Regions from separate parts of the Jeotgalibacillus haloalkalitolerans genome, predicted to be linked through region 1. Evidence: riboswitches for the same ligand, from Rfam matches in the RefSeq annotation. Region 1 holds a riboswitch; each other region holds the start of a gene.
The links. Region 1 has a riboswitch for S-adenosylmethionine ahead of UFB30_RS00415 (transporter substrate-binding domain-containing protein). Riboswitches for the same ligand answer to the same signal wherever they lie in the genome.
Positions count from the first base shown of each region.

Region 2: another riboswitch for S-adenosylmethionine. It lies ahead of UFB30_RS10265 (L-cystine transporter); the one in region 1 lies ahead of UFB30_RS00415 (transporter substrate-binding domain-containing protein).
Region 3: another riboswitch for S-adenosylmethionine. It lies ahead of metK (methionine adenosyltransferase); the one in region 1 lies ahead of UFB30_RS00415 (transporter substrate-binding domain-containing protein).
Region 4: another riboswitch for S-adenosylmethionine. It lies ahead of UFB30_RS13505 (O-acetylhomoserine aminocarboxypropyltransferase/cysteine synthase family protein); the one in region 1 lies ahead of UFB30_RS00415 (transporter substrate-binding domain-containing protein).

Region 1 covers NZ_JAXQNN010000001.1:81,526-86,804, reverse strand. The annotation lists gene mmuM (homocysteine S-methyltransferase) at 1-358, opposite strand, end outside; gene UFB30_RS00425 (amino acid ABC transporter ATP-binding protein) at 355-1,125, opposite strand; gene UFB30_RS00420 (amino acid ABC transporter permease) at 1,125-1,844, opposite strand; gene UFB30_RS00415 (transporter substrate-binding domain-containing protein) at 1,866-2,675, opposite strand; SAM riboswitch class I at 2,777-2,881, opposite strand; partial or broken gene UFB30_RS00410 (ferritin family protein) at 3,208-3,645, shown strand; gene UFB30_RS00405 (NAD(P)/FAD-dependent oxidoreductase) at 4,008-5,234, shown strand.
Region 2 covers NZ_JAXQNN010000003.1:47,079-52,357, reverse strand. The annotation lists gene UFB30_RS10280 (acyl-CoA dehydrogenase) at 1-698, opposite strand, end outside; gene UFB30_RS10275 (CotY/CotZ family spore coat protein) at 1,062-1,643, shown strand; gene UFB30_RS10270 (hypothetical protein) at 1,882-2,202, shown strand; SAM riboswitch class I at 2,513-2,616, shown strand; gene UFB30_RS10265 (L-cystine transporter) at 2,698-4,086, shown strand; gene UFB30_RS10260 (hypothetical protein) at 4,322-4,942, opposite strand.
Region 3 covers NZ_JAXQNN010000002.1:964,130-969,408, forward strand. The annotation lists gene UFB30_RS09865 (type IA DNA topoisomerase) at 1-349, opposite strand, end outside; gene metK (methionine adenosyltransferase) at 661-1,860, opposite strand; SAM riboswitch class I at 2,018-2,158, opposite strand; gene pckA (phosphoenolpyruvate carboxykinase (ATP)) at 2,521-4,113, shown strand; gene UFB30_RS09880 (DUF2584 family protein) at 4,210-4,452, opposite strand; gene UFB30_RS09885 (alpha/beta hydrolase family protein) at 4,458-5,183, opposite strand; gene ytkD (RNA deprotection pyrophosphohydrolase) at 5,239-5,279, opposite strand, start outside.
Region 4 covers NZ_JAXQNN010000005.1:105,954-111,232, forward strand. The annotation lists gene metX (homoserine O-acetyltransferase MetX) at 1-900, opposite strand, end outside; gene UFB30_RS13505 (O-acetylhomoserine aminocarboxypropyltransferase/cysteine synthase family protein) at 914-2,215, opposite strand; SAM riboswitch class I at 2,331-2,448, opposite strand; gene UFB30_RS13510 (hypothetical protein) at 2,540-3,280, opposite strand; gene UFB30_RS13515 (hypothetical protein) at 3,277-4,017, opposite strand; gene UFB30_RS13520 (ABC transporter ATP-binding protein) at 3,989-4,894, opposite strand; gene UFB30_RS13525 (GntR family transcriptional regulator) at 4,891-5,277, opposite strand.

The DNA of each region.
Region 1 (5,279 bases):
CGACTGAGGCTGCGACTAAAGGCTTTGGACGACCCGGCTGCCCAGCCCAGAATTCATCGCGGGCTTCTGCTGCAAGCTGGACTGATTTCGTGATCAGGCTGACTGCTTCTTTCTCAGACAGTCCTCTTTGCTGATACCCTTCAATGGTTGCCTGATAGCTGGCAGTGATCGCACAGTCAGCGCCTGCCTCAAAATAATCAAGGTGAACCTTTTTAATCAGCTCCGGATTTTCCAGCAGAATTTTTGCTGACCATAGCTGGTCGTTCAGGTCGCATCCATAGCCCTCAAGCTCAGTTGCGAGTGCGCCATCAAGAATGATGATGGGATAGTCATTCAATATATTTTCAATCGGGTTCACGCCAAATCATCCTTTCTGTCTTCCTGCTGTTCAGAACGCTTTGACCGCTTTAAAAATTGCTTCGTTCTTTCCTTTTTCGCATGGTTAAACAGCTGATCAGGTGTTCCTTCTTCTACAATCAGCCCGTCCTCCATGAAGATCACCCTGTCTGAGATTTCACGCGCAAACTGAAGCTCGTGCGTCACAATGAGCATCGTTTTTCCTTCTTCAGCCACGCTCTTAATCGTTGCCAGCACACCGTCCACAAGCTCAGGGTCCAGAGAGGACGTTGGTTCATCAAACAACAGGACTTTCGGGTTAAGTGCCATCGCACGGGCAATGCCGACCCGCTGCTGCTGACCACCGGAGAGCTGCGCCGGATAATGATCGAGCCGGTTGGATAGACCGACCTTTTCAAGAATCTCAAGACTTGTCTCTTTCGCCTGCTCCTTCTTCAGCTGCTTCACGCTTGTTAAGCCGACCATTACGTTTTGCAGTACAGTCAGGTTTTTAAACAGGTTGTACTGCTGAAAAACCATGCCGGTTGCCGTTCTTAAAGCCAGGATATCTGACCTCCCTGCCGACTCAGCGTCTACTTTTTTACCAGCAAGCTCAACGGTTCCGGTAGTTGGCTGCTCAAGAAAGTTGATGCATCTTAACAGCGTTGATTTCCCAGACCCACTCGGTCCTAAAATCGATACGACTTCTCCTTCACGGATGTCCAGGTCAATCCCCTTCAGCACATGCTGGCTGTCATAATACTTATGAATATTTTCAAGTTTAATCATCACGCAATCCCTCTTTCATATCTGCGGGCCCGCTTTTCGAGTCTGACCAGCAGCCGCTCTACAACGATACAGAGAATCCAGTAGACAATTGACACAGCGATATACACCTCAAAAAACGCCAGCCCGCGTGAGCCGAGAATTTTTGCCTGCCCCATCACGTCCACGACACCAATAATGAATACAAGGGACGTATCCTTGATGGTGCTGATGAACATGTTTCCAAGGTTCGGGATCGCGACGGTTAAAGCCTGCGGGAAAATGATTTTCGTCATCATCTGCACCGGGCTCATCCCGATTGCTTTTGCCGCTTCAAACTGACCGCGGTCCACTGACTCAATCGCAGACCGGATCGTCTCAGACAGATAAGCCCCAAGGTTAATTGAAAACGCCAGCAACGCATAGACTTCAGGCGATATACTGTTCACATCTGCTGATAAAAGCACGCCGTATTCAATCTGCAGATAATAAATTACTTTCGGTATCCCGTAAAACACAAGATAGATCTGTACGAGTAGAGGCGTTCCCCTGATAAATGAGACGTAGATTGACGTAATCACGCTCAGTACAGGCACCTTATAGATTTTAATTAATGCCGTCACAAGCCCGATGATCAGGCTGATCACCATCGAGCCCACAGCGATGCCAATCGTAATCGGCAGACGCGACAGGATCGCGGGATAGCTCTCTATGATAAAGCTGATATCCAGTAAATTTTCCATTCTCTCTTACCCTCCGGACGCTTATTCAGGAATGTATTCTCCGCCTGTCCATTTCCGTGACAGTTCAGCTAATGTTCCGTCCTGCTTCAGCTGCTTGAGAATCGGGTCAATTAACGCCTTCAGCTCCTCGCCCTTTTCACCGTGCTTCAGCACAATGCCCATCTGATCATTCACAAGAGACTGCCCGACGATCTCAACGCCCAGCTCATTTTTCTCAAGCACTTTATTCATCATAATCGGGTCATTCACATAAGCATCCACGCGTTCATTCTGCACGTCCTGTAACACCTCAGCAGGCGTTCCGCTTTCACTGTACGTTAACTCTATCGGAGTATCCGCTGTCTCGTTATACTCTTCAAGCAGCAATGTATAGGAATCACCCGCAAGCGCACCCACCTTCTTCCCTTCAAGGTCCTCAATCGTCTGAATATCCTCTCTGCCTTCCTTTACAGCAATCACCGTTTCAGCTGCAAAGTAGGATTCATCTGTAAATAAATACTTCTCCTCACGCTCAGGTGTTTTGGCTATCTGATCGGCAACCGCCTGAATTTTATTCGATTCAAGCGAAAGAAACATACTGTCCCACGGAACCGCCGTGAACTCAAACGTATAGCCATCCAGCTTTTCATCGATGGCCTTCACCACATCAACGTCATAGCCTGTCAGCTCATTGTTGTCATTTGCAAATGCAAATGGCGGATAATCATTCTGCGTCCCGACGATAATGACCTCATCGCCGTTTGCCGCCGTTGTTTCATCTGAAGAACAGCCGCTTAAAGCAACGGCCCCAGTCAGTAAAAATAGTGATAAAAATAAAGGTTGTCTTTTCATGATGTACGCTCCTTTTATGTATGTAGTGTGAATTTAATTGATATGTCAGCCTGATAAACACAAAAAAAACCACTTCCAATAAGAAAGAGGTTTTAATCTGCTTCTTATCTCTCAGAATGACAACATTCTGCAGGAATTAGCACCTCTCATAACATGATGGTTGCTGGACGTCACAGGGCCTGTCCCTCAGTCTCTCTGGATAAGTTATTAAGTTTTTTGATATGTACGATCGTATTGGACAACCGGCCTGCTGTCAAACAATTTTTTCAACATTTTGCTATTTACTCTCACATTTACTGAATTAGGAATACGTTTTCATTTCTTTTATATCAGCACTGTTTAACTTTTGCTTTTTCACAAAAAAAAAAATTTAATTGCTTACTCTAAACATTCACTGAGTCCTCTATTTTTTATGTACATGTCCATCGCGTCGAACTGTCACTTTCTTCTTCAGAAACCCTGATTTTACACACCAGCTTCACGACTACGAATAGAATAACTTAACATTAAAAAGAAGGTGACACATATGTATAGACAATTTGAAAACTATGGCGCGATCGGGGCATTAAATGCAGCTTCATTATCCCTGCCTCAAATGCTCACTTATGCCCTTCAGGATGAGTATCTGGCGCAGGCAAGATACAATAACATCATTGGAACCTTTGGTGACATCAGAACGTTTGTACAGATCCGGGCGGCTGAAATGAGACATATCATAGCGTTACTGCCACTGTTCGAGCGATACCAGGTCCCATTACCAGTGGATGAATCCCAAAATTTTATCACAACGCCTGAAAGTGTGAAGGCTGCATTCGCATCAGGTGTTCAATGGGAAATCGATAATATTGCGATGTACGACAGGTTCTTATCATTTAACATCCCGAATGATGTAAGATTCGTTTTTACTCAGCTGCGTAATGCTTCTTTGAATCATTTAGCCGCATTTGAAAGAGGCTTGGCCAGAGGCTGATTTCACAAGGAAGCATCCTTAAAAATGAATATATATCCTAATTATAACATTTTATTAACATTTACACTTAGTTAAAGTTGGCTGTTGATTTCCGCTCCAGGGGGACGCTTTCCGTGGCCGGGCGCTGAGCCATCAGGCTTCGCCGTGATCGTCTCACCTGTCCCTTCCTGCCACAGGAGTCGCCCCCTTTCACTCCAATCAACAGCTGTGCAGAAACAACAATGAACTTTAACAAAGCGAATATTTAAATAAAACTCAGCCAAAAGCTCCTGAATTTTTCCCACGCTATTGCAGATGCTCAGCATATCCGGCAGAAATCCGGGCATGATAACCTTATCTATTCTATTTTTGGGAGGATTCACATGAAACGTCAAACCGGTACCTATTACTGGCCGACCACCTTTCCAGATGCTCCGGCTTATCCGCTATTGGAAACAGATCTGTCCTGTGATGTGCTGATTGTTGGTGGTGGCAGCTCGGGTGCACAGTGCGCATATTATCTGGCTGATCATGACCTGGATACTGTAGTCATCGAAAAGTCAAGGATCGCAAGCGGCAGCACTGCAACAAATACAGCCCTCCTTCAGTATTCCGGGGAGAAGATGTTCACGCGCCTGGTCAATACCTTTGGAGAAGAGTATATTGCGAGACATCTGCAGCTGTTAAAAGAGGCGATTAATGAGATAGAAGCAGCCTCAAAAAGCAGTTCAATCGACTGCGAATTCACCAGAAGAGATACCCTTTATTCCGCCAGCTGTCCCGAAGACGTGGACAAGCTGAGGAAGGAATATAAATATTTAAAGCAGCATGACTGTGAAGTGACTTTTTTAGAAAAAGATGAGATTGAAGCGAAGTATCCTTTCAGCCGGGAAGCTGCGATTTATTCTTACAATGACGGGGAAATTAATCCGTTCACCTATACGCATGCGCTTTTCGAGGAGGCGGTCGCTCAAGGGGTTCGTGTATATGAACATACTGAAATGAACGGACAGCACTTCGATCAGGAAAGCGGCCATATGATTGTGACGACCAAGAACGGCTATGCCATTGAGGCGCGTCGCGTGATCTTTGCCGCGGGGTATGAGGGCTTGGATATCAAAAATGAGAAGAAAGCTTCTTTTGAAAGTACATTCACGGTCACTACTAAACCGGTAGATGACCTGTCCGCCTGGTACAATCGTACACTTCTGTGGGAAACCGCCCGCCCCTATTTATATTTACGGACAACGCAGGACAACCGTGTGATTATTGGCGGACTTGATGAAAACACAGATGAAGAAGGAGACAGAAATAGTAAATTAATTCATAAAAAATATCAGTTAATTGAAGAGTTTAATACGATGTTTCCAACGATCAGGGTTGAGCCTGAATTTTATCTGGCTTCATCCTATGGCGGTATTGTAGATGGTGTGCCGGTTGTGGGGAAATATGAGGAATTCCCGGGCGGCTATTTTGTGTTTGCGTTTGGTGATAATGGGATGGTGTATGGGCAGGCGCTGGCAAAGCTCGTTGCCGAAGAGATTGTGAATGGAAACAGTGCGGATCTGTCGATGTATTTGCAGGACCGGCCGCTGTTGAAAAAAGTATGAAGCGAAGGCTGGCAGAGACCAGCCTTCGCTTCTTTAGTCTTCATC
Region 2 (5,279 bases), on a different contig from region 1:
TCAAACGTAATCTCCCCGTGGCCATGCGGCGCATGATCATAGCCAAACACCGGCAGCATCCGCTCAATCGTCACACCCGGCGTATCAAGCGGCACGAGAATCATCGACTGCTGCTCATACTTATCAGCACCGGGATCCGTCTTCCCCATCACAATGCCAATCTTGCACCTTGGATCCCCGGCACCCGACGACCACCACTTTCGGCCGTTAATCACATACTCATCACCGTCCCGCTCAATCCGCGCTTCAATATTTGTCGCATCAGATGAAGCTACATCAGGCTCGGTCATCGAAAAGCACGAGCGGATCTCACCGGCAAGTAACGGCTTCAGCCACTTCTCCTTCTGCTCCTCTGTTCCGTACCGCACCAACACTTCCATGTTCCCGGTATCCGGTGCATTACAATTAAACACTTCTGGCCCAATCATCGAACGCCCCATGATCTCACAAAGCGGCGCGTACTCTACATTGCTGAGGCCAGCCCCGTACTCACTCTCAGGCAAAAACAAATTCCACAGCCCCTCAGCCTTTGCCTTCTCCTTCAGCTCTTCCATGATTGGCGGCACCTTACTCCAGCGGCTGTCCCCTTCATTTACCTGCCGCTCATACACCGTTTCATTCGGATACACATGCTCCTCCATAAATGAAGTGAGCTTTTTCTCAAGATCTTTCACCTTAGCAGAATAAGAAAAATCCATACTTCCATCCCCTTTTGTTTTACTAACTAACCGGTCGGTATGTATGGTTTTAGTATAACGGATTTGGTATTGGAGTCAACTAAATAATGGGAGGGATTCTGTCACCAGCCAGGAGATTGAAACGGTGCAGGGCTTAATTTAGTGGAAAATCTATAGAATTTTAATACCTTAGAATCTAGCATTACATAAATTAAAACTTTATATATTTTAAGAACACTTGCCCGGCAATACACCTTCACCTTTCCTATAAAACTCTAAAATCATTTCGTCTATTTTTTTCTATCAGGCTATTGTACAGGCATTAAGTCACTCCTTTTCATATACATATTAATGCAACAACAACTATGAAAAGGAGAGATTTAAATGTGTTGCGAAAAAAAAGATTCATGTGTCTGTGGTATTGTTCACGAGATTGTGAGAATTCAGGACGAGGTAGCTGCTAACAATAATGGGTGCTGTGTAACAGGATGTGACCAGGCAATCAGAAAACTGCTATCACCAATCGGGACTAATGGGAATGGAAATGGTCCTACTACTATTCCCTTCGCACTTTACTGCAAGGGAGATTGCAAACCGTTTATCGGAAGTGGCGTATACAAATCACCTGTTGGCGGATCTGGAATGACCGCTTTAAAGTGTGTTGAAACACCTATCTTCCGGGCAAAAAAGTTTGTGGATAAAGATAAAGACAGAGAAAAAGATAAGTGCTGCGTCCAGCTGGAATTACTACTTCCAGTTCCGATGGGAGGGGGTGCGCCTGCAGCATCAGTAAAAGAAAAAGAAAATGGAAAAGCAAAAACAATATGCGATTTCTTCCCTGGAGACAGCATCAGAAACCTGCAGGCAACTGGCATCTGCCTGACAGTAGACTTGAATTGTTTCTGCGGTATCGTATGTCTGGATCCAATCACGCCTATATCTGTATCTGAGTTTGACAGGGTTTAAAAAACGAGGACTAAACGTTAAGGGTCTTTGGACTTGAGCGAGGCAGCAAAAGGATACAACCGAGTATCTTTTTGCTGCTTTTTTTGAATTCTATTTAGAAATTATACATTTTGGGAAATTTGCTTCCAGTTATTGAATTTATGATAAGGTAATATTAATTATTTTTACTATTTACAGGTTTTTTATCATGCGCCTGCCAGTGAAAATTTTAATAGTAGAAATCTATGGGGGAAATGTTATGTGGATCATATTAGGTTTTATTGCAATCGCAGCAACACTAATTAATATTTATTTGTTTTCTGCAGGAAAGGATTATAAGCTCGCAATGGCTGCAGGCTTATCATTTACAGCACTCACACTTTGTGCAGAGATCAGCTTTGTAGCGGGGCAGGTAGCAAGAGAAGACTGGTCAGCTGTCAGGGAAGTCGTTAATTTTCAATGGGCACTGTGGGTATTAACAATTATTTCGATCATCCTGAATGTCTTACCAGTATTTTTAGAGCGTAAAGATCAGAAAAAAAGAATGAATGCTACTTCATCAAACAGAGTAGCAAATTGAAATATGTTTCAAGTGACAGAGATAACTCCTGCATCATTACGTTAAATGATGCGAGAGTTATCTAACTGGCGTTACAATTTACAGTTCTACAAAATAAATTGATGAATATACTTGTGATACCTCCACCTTCTTATTTCTAAGGAATTCGAACTTCAGCCCTCAAACGAATATAAACCAGTGTACGTATCCCCTTCCCAACTTCACAAACAGCATTCTTTGACAGAAAAAATAAATATTGACAGTCCATCTGCGTTTCGCTAATATAAAAACCAAGTATTTTTATCGGGATACTTCATAAACTCAATAAATCGTCTTATCAAGAGAGGTTGAGGGACTGGCCCAATGACACCTCGGCAGCAGACTGACTCATCAGTACTGTGCCAATTCCAGCAAGTGTTTCTTGATAGATAAGACTGGATTGATGTTTTTTCTTCCAGTTTATTTTTCTGACTGGAAGTTTTTTATGTTTAAAATTCATTTAGAGGAGGAAGTTTTGTGGACATTTTTTTAGTTAGTGTCAATTTATTCGTGTTAGCTGCTCTCATTATTTTTCTTTACGTTCTTAAAAAGAAGCACGTATCATTTTCGAAAAGGGTTTTACTTGGTTTGGCATTCGGGATTATCCTTGGATTTGCATTGCAATGGATCTATCCATCCGATTCTGCCGTTATTACGACGACGGCTGATTGGTTTAATTTGATTGGCGGTTCTTACATCAGGCTGTTACAGATGATCGCGATCCCGCTGGTTTTCATTTCAATTCTTGCGGCTTTTACGAAGCTGACTTTAACAAAGAATATCGGAAAAATCAGCGCACTCATTATCGGGATTTTGGTTGGAACGACTGCGATTGCAGCTGCTGTCGGGATTGCAACTACTGCTGGTTTTAACCTTGAAGCGATTCAAATCGAACAGGGTGAAGCGGAAACAGGACGCGCTGCTTCATTAGAAGAAACGTATGGCACAGTAGAGGATGTAACATTTCCGCAGCAAATCCTTGCTTTAGTTCCGTCAAATGTTTTCCTGGACTTCACAGGTGCACGCCCGACTTCCACGATTTCAGTTGTCATTTTCGCAGCTTTTCTTGGTCTGGCGTTCCTTGGTGTCAGAAGAAAACAGCCGGAACAGGCAGAATTATTTTCTAAGATTGTCGACTCTCTTTATGCGATCGTCATGCGCGTTGTGACATTAATTTTAAGATTAACGCCTTATGGTGTGCTTGCGGTCATGGCGAGAACGGTCGCCACAACAAACTTTGATGCCATAGTCAATCTCGGCAAATTTGTGATTGCTTCGTACGTTGCACTCGGTGTGGTCTTTATTATTCACTTGATCCTGCTGACAATCTCAGGCCTAAACCCAGTTACGTTTGTCAAAAAAGCATTTCCTGTTCTCGCTTTTGCGTTTACAACGCGCACAAGTGCCGGTGCTCTGCCGATGAACATCCGGACTCAGCAGAATTTAGGTGTAAAAGATGGGACGGCTAATTTTGCCGGCTCATTTGGATTATCTATCGGGCAAAACGGCTGTGCAGGTGTTTATCCTGCCATGCTCGCGATCATGATTGCGCCAACCGTCGGAATCAATCCTCTAACACCGTCGTTTATATTAACGGTCATCGCCGTTGTGGCAATCAGTTCCTTTGGTGTTGCAGGCGTTGGAGGCGGCGCAACCTTTGCTGCAATCCTTGTCCTGTCAGCCCTGAACCTTCCGATCGGCTTAGCGGGTCTGTTGATTTCCATTGAACCATTGATTGATATGGGAAGAACCGCTGTGAATGTGAGTGGCAGTATGACTGCCGGGGTGTTGACGAGTAAGGTGACGAATGAGTTAGATGTGGATCTGTATAATGACCGGTCTACGCGGGTTAGTGTGGAGGCTTAGAGATAGCGAATTAAAAGCAATGCTTATGCTTGCTCTTTGATTTATGTCACATATCCACTAATTACAAGTCGGCTATGGACTTCTATGTTTTTACGCAAAGGAAGTCTCCGTACCCAAGATATATTTACTGCAGATCGTTAACATTTAAAACGACCTTGAAAAGCATTGCACTTTTCAAGGTCGTTTTGTTTATTTCAATTGATTTGATAATGTCCAGACTAACATCTGACTATAATTAGCCTTCGATATCTTCCATATCATCAGGATAAACATACTTATCAAATTCTTCCCCAGTAGCTTCGTCTACAATAGAAACCGTAACTTTGGCTGAGTCAATGTCCTCTCCGTCATACACCTGATAAATCATTCCTGTCATTCCTAAAGTCAAAATACCAAATCCATCAAAGCTATTTTCAAAAGCTTCCTTCTCAACAGTTACAGTAAATTCGTCAAAAGAGTCATTATGAGATATATCTTTGATCGAAACAAAATCTTCACCTGTAATGAGCTCATTCAGTGACTCTTCCATACCAGCTTCGATTTCCTGCATCATTTCCTTATGATCTGATTTAGACATTTTATAGGTTAAAGAACCGTCATCATTTTTCGTTACATCTTTTGCACCATCTTCTTTTGCCTCAGCGATAAGCTGGTCAATATCTTGACCTTCAAACATTGAAGCTGGAAGTGTCAGTTCTACATTTAGTAACCCCTTGTCCACTTCCACAGATTGTTCCTCTTTGTTTTCCTTTGAATCCTCTGCTGTACCAGAACCGTTACTTGTATCTTCTTCTGATGAACAAGCTGCCAAAGCAAGCATTGAAATTAATAATAAAAGGTAGCTGAATTTTTTCATATTTAAGTAAACCCCCACATAATTCTAATTTATGTATTTTAACACCAGTACATGTTAGCACAAATTAGTGAAACATTATACCTATACTCTAGTATTTGTATAATTAACACTATTAAAGAAATGATTTTTTAAGTGAAAATTGTTTTATATAAATGCATTCTATCCCGTCCTTATGCCCTTTTCAAATTTTGAAATATGTAATGTAAAAATGGCATTCATACACTTAAATTATGAAAATCATAAAATTCAGTAAATTTTTTGGAAGAAAATAAGTAATAAAGTCTTTTATTTTTTCAAATTTGCTGTAACATTGTATCCGAAACAAATTATACCTATT
Region 3 (5,279 bases), on a different contig from region 1:
CAATATTCTCCCCTTCTCTGTCACTGTCAGTCGCTACAACAATCTGATCTGCTTTTCTGAGAAGTCCTTTGACAATATTGAATTGTGCACGCTTTGCGTATGGCACTGTAAACTTAAATTCTTCCGGAATCATCGGCAGCGTATCAAGCTTCCACCGCTTCCACTCAGGCTTGTACTTCTGAGGTTCCTCTAATGAAACTAAATGACCGAATCCCCATGTAATAGCCGCTCCGCCCGGGAACAATGGATCTTCAATATGAAAATAGCCATCTGTTTTTCTGGATGTGTGAAAAGCATCTGCATAGCTTTTTGCCTGTGAAGGTTTTTCTGCGAGAATGACTGTAAACAAAGGAATTCCTCCTAGTATTGGTCCGAAGCATCAATCGGGGATTTGTGTTCTTATCATATCATGGGACGGGTGAGATGGCGAACACTTATTCTGGGGTGTGGTTCGTGAGGGGAGGTTCGGAGAATGATTGTCGATGTTCGGAGATTACATGCCGGTGTTCAAAGAATAACAGGAGGTGTTCGGAGAAAAAACGGGGTGGTTCAAAGAATATCACGCCTTGTTCTTAGAAAAGTGAAATTTGACCTATGCCCAATCAACAAAAAATCCGGAATATATCACAAAAGATATATTCCGGACGGTTGTTATTAATATTATACGTTAGCGTCTTTCTTCAGCGCATCTGCTTTGTCTGTTCTTTCCCATGGAAGGTCAAGATCATTACGGCCGAAGTGTCCGTAAGCAGCTGTCTGCTTGTAGATCGGGCGGCGAAGGTCAAGCATTTTAATAATGCCTGCAGGACGAAGGTCAAAGTGATTACGGATCAGCTCAACCAGTGTATCCTCTTCCACTTTACCGGTACCGAACGTGTTAACAGAAATTGATACAGGCTGCGCTACGCCGATTGCGTATGCAAGCTGTACTTCACATTTATCAGCAAGGCCTGCTGCAACAATGTTCTTTGCAACATAACGTGCAGCATAAGCACCTGAACGGTCAACTTTAGTTGCATCCTTACCTGAGAATGCACCGCCGCCGTGGCGTGCATATCCACCGTAAGTATCTACGATGATCTTACGGCCAGTCAGACCAGCATCTCCCTGAGGTCCGCCGATTACAAAGCGTCCAGTCGGGTTGATGAAGTATTTAGTCTCTTCATCAATTAATTCTGCCGGTACCACGTGATTGATCACGTGCTCCTTCAGGTTACGCTGAATACGCTCAAGACTGACTTCCGGGTGGTGCTGTGTTGAAATAACAATTGTATCTACGCGAACCGGCTTGTCATTTTCATCATATTCAACTGTTACCTGTGTCTTACCATCAGGACGAAGGTAAGGAAGGATATCTTCTTTACGTACTTCAGTCAGACGGCGTGACAGTTTATGTGCAAGTGAAATTGGCAGTGGCATCAATTCAGCTGTTTCGTTATTTGCATAACCGAACATAAGCCCCTGGTCGCCGGCACCGATTGATTCGATTTCAGCGTCAGTCATTTGGCTTTCACGGTCTTCAAGCGCACGGTCAACTCCTGCAGCGATGTCAGGTGACTGCTCATCAATAGAAGTTAATACTGCACAAGTATCCGCATCAAAACCGTATTTAGCACGTGTATAACCGATTTCCTTGATCGTCTCACGCACGATCTTAGGGATATCTACATAAGTAGAAGTTGAGATTTCTCCCGCTACCAGAACAAGTCCGGTTGTAACAGAAGTTTCGCACGCCACGCGGGCATTCGGATCATCCTTCAGAATTGCATCAAGAATTGAATCAGAAATCTGATCACAGATTTTATCCGGATGTCCCTCAGTTACGGACTCGGATGTAAATAAACGACGTTTAACAGACATATAAGTCTCCTCCTTGTGAAGCAAATAGTCGACGGTACTCATTACCCTTAGAGATCGAACGTTAACCTACCAGATCATCCAAGTTTCGGCTAAAAATAAAAGAAACCTCTCCCCAATTACATGTTTGAGGAAAGGTTCATAATCAGTTCGCCTTTCACTCTTATCGTTCAAGACAAAAGTCTTGCTCCAGGTTAGCACCTTCGCTCTAAATTGTTGGACCGCAAAAGCATCATGCTTTTTTGCAGAGCAGGTTGCTGGGTTTCATAGGGCCTGTCCCTCCACCAGCTCGGGATAAGAGTATCCGTTCAAAAAACTATCATACGGAAATGCATGTCCAATGTCAATCATAATATACAATTATAGATAATAAGTTAGTTTCTACATAAATGTATCTTAGTATCAGCAGCGTTGATCGCAGTGGAAGGCGGCGACTCCGGGACGATTAGTTGGAAGCTGAGACCCCGCAGCCGTAGGCGAGGAGGCTCAGCAACAACCGTCCGGAAAGCGTCCGCCTGAAACGGAGATCAGACGCCAAAATTCTAAATCCAAACAATTTAAGAATTTTTAACGAAATCACCAATTAGTATAGACTATTAATTTGAATGTGTTATACTAATTTCGAACAAAGGTGAATGACTTACTGAAAAGGTGGGAGATAACATGACAACAATCCGAAACACTTCAGAATTAAAAGAACTATTAATGAGCGAACGCGTGAATAAAAACCTTTCTGTACCTCAATTAGTGGAAAAAGTATTAATGAGAGAAGAAGGTACATTAACTTCTACCGGTGCTGTGAAAGCAGAAACCGGAACTTATACAGGCCGCTCACCTAAAGATAAATTTATTGTAGATGAGCCTTCTGTGCGCGACAAAATTGACTGGGGTAAAGTCAATCAGCCGATCTCTGAGGATTCATTTGACCGTTTATATACAAAAGTGCTGAATCACCTCGGTGAAAAAGAAGAAGTATTTGTGTTTGAAGGATTTGCAGGAGCTGACGCTGCTTCCCGCCTTCCGATCCGTGTCGTAAATGAGCGTGCATGGCATAACCTTTTTGCTCACCAGCTGTTTATCAGACCTGAAAAAGGTGAAGCCTGGACCAGCCAAAATGAGTCGCCATTTACAATTTTATCGGCTCCATCATTAAAAGCAGATCCTCAAACAGATGGAACGAATTCAGAAACGTTTATCGTTGTATCGTTTGAACAGAGAACGATTTTAATTGGCGGAACTGAATATGCAGGTGAGATGAAAAAATCAATATTCTCAGTCATGAATTACCTGCTGCCTCAAAATGATATCCTGCCGATGCACTGTTCTGCAAATGTTGGTGCTGAAGGCGATGTTGCATTGTTCTTCGGACTTTCAGGAACTGGTAAAACAACGCTGTCTGCAGATGCTGACCGTAAGCTCATTGGGGATGATGAGCACGGCTGGTCTGATAATGGCGTATTCAATATTGAAGGCGGATGCTACGCGAAATGTATTAACCTTTCACAGGAAAAGGAGCCACAGATCTTTGATGCAATCCGCTTTGGTTCAGTACTTGAAAATGTTGTACTTGACCCTGAAACACATGAAGCGGACTATGATGATTCATCACTGACTGAAAATACACGTGCAGCCTATCCACTGCAGGCGATGAGAAATATCGTGGATCCGAGCAGAGCCGGTCACCCGAATACGATTGTATTCCTGACTGCTGATGCATTTGGCGTATTGCCTCCAATCGCCAAACTGACAAAAGAACAGGCGATGTACCACTTCCTGAGCGGCTATACATCTAAGCTTGCAGGTACTGAAAGAGGTATTACTGAACCGGAAGCAACGTTCTCAACGTGCTTCGGATCTCCTTTCCTGCCACTTGAGCCGACAGTATACGCTGAAATGCTCGGTAAAAAGCTTGAAGAGCACGATGCTGAAGTATACCTAGTGAATACAGGATGGACTGGCGGAGCATATGGCACTGGTTCTCGTATGAAGCTTGCCTACACAAGAGCCATGGTCAGAGCTGCACTACACGGTGAACTGGCAAACGCTGAAACAGCTAAGAATGGGCTGTTCGGACTTGAAACACCGCTTCACGTACCTGGTGTGCCTGATGATGTGCTGCAGCCACGATTTGCATGGAAGAATGAAAGTGAATACGAAGAAAAAGCGATGGAACTTGCAATGAAATTTAAAGAGAACTTTAAGAAGTTCACAAGCGTGGATGAGCGAATCGCCAAACTTGGTGGTCCAGTCGTATAATTCAAAAAAGATGAGACACTTTTGTCTCATCTTTTTTTATTCGTTTCACTGCGCTTCACTATGATATCTTTTATTTAATTCGCATTATAATAATAATTAGTTTGTAGACTCCAATGACTTCATTTCAAAATAAATGGTTGTCTTCTGACCGGTCCACTCTAATTTATAGATTTCCGCAACTCCGCGGACTTCACCTGCAATTGAGTTTTTCACTTCCAGTGGAATATGCATTGGGTACAGCCTGTACTCATCTTTCACCAGCTTGAAAAAGTTATTTTCAATTCTCTCTTCTCTTCCTTTTGTCACAATCATCGTGTTTAATTCCAACGGCATGCCCATGAGATTCAGCTCCTTTGTTTTTTCATCCAGTCTGTGAGTTTCTTTACTGTCGCAATGTTATCAAGCGGTGGAAATGCATGATGAAAATCCGGATAATACCAGCTCTCCACCTTTTTATGATGCTCTTTCAGCTTTTGTTCCAACTGATAAGCGTGCTCCGGTGAAACATTATCATCCAGCTCCCCGTGAATAATCAGCACAGGGCAGTTTATTTTCTCAATTTCATTCAGCGGCGTACGCCAGTCGTAGGCTTCAGGTACTTTTGCCGGGGAACCGCCGATCACACGCTTCATCATCCTTCTCATATCTTTTCGTTCCTGATAGGTCAGCACCATATCTGATACCCCATTCCAGGTCACGACTGATGAAATGCCGGCATCTTCAATTCCTGCAATTAAAGCCATGACGCCCCCTCTTGAAAAGCCGAATACGTGTAAATGACCTGAAAATCCTGGGTGATTCCGTAAAATGATATTCCCATTTACCGCATCCATCCGGTCTTCTCCGGCAAAATCTTCGTTCCCTTCCCCTCCTCTGTTTCCCCGGTAATACGGGGCAAAGACGATAAACCCCTGAGAAGCGAACTGTGCAATTCGGGATGGTCTGACCATACCGATTCCTTTAATGCCGCCACGTAAATATAAAAAGCCGTCATACTTACCTGCTTTTACAGGCTCCGCAAGTAGTCCTTTCACCTTTAAACCTTCAGACCAGTATAGAACTTCATGCATGATAATCGCAGGGTTTGGCGATGGATAAGGATATTTTCGAATGATTTCTCCGTTTTTACCCAATGCTCCTCCCTCCGTCCAATTTCTGCTCAATAT
Region 4 (5,279 bases), on a different contig from region 1:
AATGCCAAGCAGCTTTGACTTAATCTTCCCGGCTGCTTCCTGAATACTGCCGTGATACCTGCTGATATCGTGATGATTCATCGCATATAAAAGTGTCAAATAGCTGTTCGGGTCAAACCGTTTCGTGATTTTTTCACCCTGGTATTTTAAATAGGATTCCACCTGATAAAATGGCTGCTTTTCTTCCACTTCTTTTTCTTCTCTGTTGAATCTGCCTGTAAACAGGTAGGGACTTCTGTAAGTGACAAGACCGACCATTCTGGCAACCTCAAACCCTTTTACGTCAGAGGCATTTTCATACAAGCCGTTGTTCCAGGCCGGGTCATTTTCAATCGCATGAATTCCGATCCGGTTGAAAGCTATCCCGTAATCACTTAATGATGGCGTCGCTGCAAGGAGCACTGCTTTTCCCATAAAATCAGGATAGCTGATGCACCATTCAAGTGTCTGCATACCGCCGAGTGACCCGCCTATGACACCGTGCAGGCTTGTGATTCCAAGCTTCAGACAGGCGTGATACTGGGCGTTCACCATATCTTTTACCGTGATAAATGGAAAGGCTGTGCGGTACTTTTCACCGTTTTGATTAAGTGAATCTGGACCTGTAGAACCGCTGCAGCCGCCAAGAACGTTAAATGTAATCACCTGAAACTTTGTTAAGTCAATGTAAGCATGTTCACCGGCAAATCCACGCCACCAGCCCGGATCCTGCTCCGTTCCGACTGACTGGTGCGTCCCGGTTAACGCGTGACAGATCAGGATCACAGGTAATGACGGATCTCCTGACCGCTCATAGCGGAGAGAGACATCATCTATCACTTTTCCGGATTCAAGTGTCAAAGAACCGATGTTAACTGTCCCTTCACGATGCATGACCTTCTCAGTTAATGTCTCTCCCATGGTGGTTCCTCCCTTACGAATGCGCTGGTACTGCCGCTTTTTCAATCGCCTGATTTAAATCGTTAATTAAATCTTCAACAGATTCAATACCGACTGATAATCTGATTTGCTCTTCCTTTACGCCGGCTGCCTCAAGATCTGCAGCTGTCAGCTGTGCGTGTGTTGTTGAAGCCGGGTGAATGATGAGTGATTTCGCATCCCCAACGTTAGCAACATGTGACCAGAGCTGCGTATGATCAATCACTTTTCTGCCTGCCTCGCGTCCACCCTTAATGCCAAATACAATAATTGATCCGGCTCCTTTAGGCAGATACTTTTTCGCCGCCTCATATGATGAGTGGCTTTCAAGACCCGGATACTGCACCCAGTCAACTGAAGGATGCTGATCCAGATACTCAGCGACTTTCAGCGCGTTTTCCACGTGACGCTCCACTCTCAGATGCAGCGTCTCAAGTCCCTGCAATAAATAAAATGCATTTTGAGGGCTGAGGCATGCGCCTGTATCACGCAGCAGATTCACCCGCAGCTTTGCGATAAATGCCGCTGCTTCAAGATCCACAAAGCGTAATCCGTTATAGCTTGGGTCAGGCGTTGTAAAATCCGGGAAGCGTCCGTTATCATAATTGAATGTTCCTGCATCTACAACGACACCGCCAATCGTTGTGCCGTGTCCACCGATCCATTTCGTTGCTGAATGGACAACGATGTCTGCCCCGTGTTCAATCGGTTTGTTCAGATAAGGCGTTGCAAATGTGCTGTCAACAATCAGCGGAACGCCTTCTTCATGAGCGACTTTTGCCACTCCTTCTGTATCAAGTACATGCAGACTCGGGTTTCCAATCACTTCTGCAAAGACAGCCTTCGTTTTCGGACCGATCGCTTTTCTGAAGTTCTCCGGGTCTGTCCCGTCAACAAATTTTACATTCACACCGTATCTCGGCAACGTCTGGGCGAAAAGGTTGTAAGTGCCGCCATAAAGATTTGCAGCAGCGACAATTTCATCTCCTGCGCCTGCAAGGTTCAGTACTGCATAAGTGATTGCCGCCATGCCGGAAGCTGTTGCCACAGCACCGACTCCGCCTTCTAACAGCGCGATTCTATTTTCAAAAGCAGCGACTGTCGGGTTTCCGATTCGTGTATAGATATTTCCTTCTTCAGCAAGTGAGAATAAATTCTGCGCATGCTCAGCGCTGTCAAACGTGTAAGACGTTGTCTGATAGATCGGGATTGCTCTTGAATTCGTAGTCGGATCTGATTCTGTTGCACCGTGAAGTAATAGCGTCTCAATATTGTATTGCGGCTGATTGTTGGTCATGAATGAATCTCTCCTTTAGTGAGTTGATGGATTTTTTTACAGTGAAGTTGTAACTGGATGAAGGTGAAAGGGGAAAACAAAAACCCCCTTCATAAGAAGAGGGTTATATATCCTCCTCTTATCTTTCAGACCTTTTCAGGGTCTGTAGGAATTAGCACCTTTCCGTATCAGGATTTGATACGTTGGTTGCCGGGCATCGCAGGGCCTAGTCCCTCCGCCACTCTGGATAAGAGTTATAAAGTTGTAAGTACATGTTGTGTTTGCTCTTGTTGAGGATTATAAAGAGTCTGAAAAAGGAAGTCAACCTTTTTCTGAATATTTATTTTATTGGGCTTTGAATTCTATTACCTCTGCTTCTGGATCGGACTGAATTTCTATGTGTGCCGGAACCCGCAGATGGATGACACTCATGCCACTCGAATAATTTAAGCCTGAAGCCAGGTCCGCACGCTCCCCTTTCATGAATTGCTGTGCGGCAACCGGTGGATTAAACTGATTGAACTGAAGCCTGTTGGTGTGAAATGAGTTTTCTACATTCACTGTACCAGCGGCAATTGACACTTCTGCTCTTTTGATGGTTTCCGTAATGTCATAACCATTTAATACGACAGGTGTTTCATAAATGTCAATCAGAATTTCACGGTCAACCTCTTCATCTTTTGTAACAGCAATTAGCACATCTCCATAAGACGACCCATAACCTGGCGCAGGAATAATCAGCCGGTCCATTGAAAAATCATACTGCTTTTGTTCCACCAGAAATTCAGGCGCAATATCATCAAACCTGTTTTGCTGAGCGGGTCCATACAGGTCAAAGTAATAGTCTGATGGTTCCGCTTCTGACATGGCATTCGTGTCATCAGCTGATACCGGTAAAATATAATATGCAGCCATAGCAACCAAGAGAACGCCGGAATAGATGATATAGATCAGTCGGGTACGCAACAGCTTCCCAGTAAATATTCTTTGTTTTTTGGGCTTTAATTGCTGCTCTCTTCTTCTCCAAAAGAGTGTGAAAATCAGTAAAACGAGTGCGATTGGAAGTATTTGAACAAGGAACATCATATTTCTCTCACCTCACTATTATTGGTCAGCGCTACTGCCAGACCATACAATATGACTGCAGTAAAAAGTGCTTTTACCAGAAAAATCAGCAGTGAGCTTTCCTGAACATAAAAGAGATGAGCGAATTCAAATAGAACGTAGTTTTGCAGGATGTTCGGAACAAATATGATTGCCGGGATCAGTGCAAAAAACAGCTTACTGATCTTCAATAATGTTCCAAACAGATACCCAAGCGCAACAGCCATTAAGTAATACCCGAACATACCGGCACCTGCAATGAACAGTTCCCCGGGTGACCCTACCGTTGAAAGCCCGGGAAAATACTCTGCCGGACGTACCAATAACATAATGAGATAAATCAGATAGCTGCTCAATACAGTAAAAATGGCAGCAATCAAGACAACAGAAGCAAACAGAATTGCATTGGAAACCTGAGAAATGAAACGGTTTGTAACAAATGAGAAATCTTCATACAAATAGTTTTTAGCAGTGAGCATAGCCGGCGTAACGAACATCCAGAATATCGTGAAAGCAAAAACAGTATTCGTCGAGTAGGTTGACACTTCAATCGAAAACAAATCATTAGTCGTCGCCATTCCTCCAGATCCAATCGCAGAGAATATAATCCCGATCACCTGCAGAAGAACAAGACTGCGCAGCAGATACGTATAGGAATACCATTTATAAATCACTTGCTGCCGGATCACATCACCCGTGCTGACTGTTGCTAAAGACATCATCAATCCCCCCTGTATTTCTTCTCGTCATATACACACACAAATCACTCGCAGACACCGGCGAAAATCTAAGATCACGCGCAGCTGCTTTCTCAGCCGCAGTAAAATGATTTTTCACAACCACTGTTGAGAATCCGCTTTTTTCTTCAAGACGGGCAATCACTTCCTGCTGATCTGACCAGCTTTTAACCTGAACAGTCGGGCCGGTGACAGCCATCGCATACTCTTTTACTTCTTCGATCGGGAGATGCAGAACCGAACGTCCCCCATCAATCAGCAGCAGATCTTCAATCAATTCATCAATTTCATCAAGGTGGTGACTTGAAATCAGAATCGTTCTCGGATGTGCAAGATAATCCTTCAGCAGTGCCCGGTAAAAATCTTTTCTGACTGAGGCATCCATGCCGGTTGTCGGCTCATCAAATATCGTCAGCGGACAGCGTGCTGCAAGACCAAGGATTCCGAAAAACGTATTTTTCTGTCCCTTAGACAGATAATCCGTTCCAACATTCATGGGTAAGGCAAAATACTCCGCAAGACGCTGTGCAAGCTCTGCGTCCCAGTTCGGATAAAAACGGCTGTGGTGATGCAAAATGTCTTTCGTCGTCAGCGCATTCGAGAAAACAGTGTATTCATCAAGATACATACTGTTGGCAGATACCTTCAGGCTGTTAAAGGGCTTTTCACCGAACACACTGATGTCCCCGCCTGTCTTTTTTAAATAACCGGCGATCGTTTTCATGAGCGTTGTTTTACCAGACCCGTTTCTTCCGACAATGCCGGTAATCGTATTTTCCTGAATGATAAAGTCCGCATCTTTTACACCGGCACCGTTTTTGAACCTTTTCTCAAGATGTCTGCATTCAATAACCGTCATGACGTTTCCCCTTTCCGGCGACTTTGCTCCAGCTGAATCATGTGGATCAGATCTGTTTCTTTTACATTCAGGTGTTCTGCCTCGGCAACTACATCGGATACAAGCGCTGCCAGAGTTTCGTTGATTCTCCTGTGGCGGATCTGTTCAGCCGCCTCTTCTGTCACAAACATCCCAAGTCCCCTTTTCTTATATAGAATCCCTGCATCTGCAAGTATGGTCAGCCCTTTTGCTGCTGTGGCCGGATTGATATTGAACTGATCAGCCAGCTGGTACTGCGAAAACATCTTTTCATGTGCTTTAAATCGTTCATGCAAAATTTCTGTTTCCAGCCACTCTGCAATCTGTATATAAATCGGTTTTGTACTGTCTGCATTCAGCATCAGCT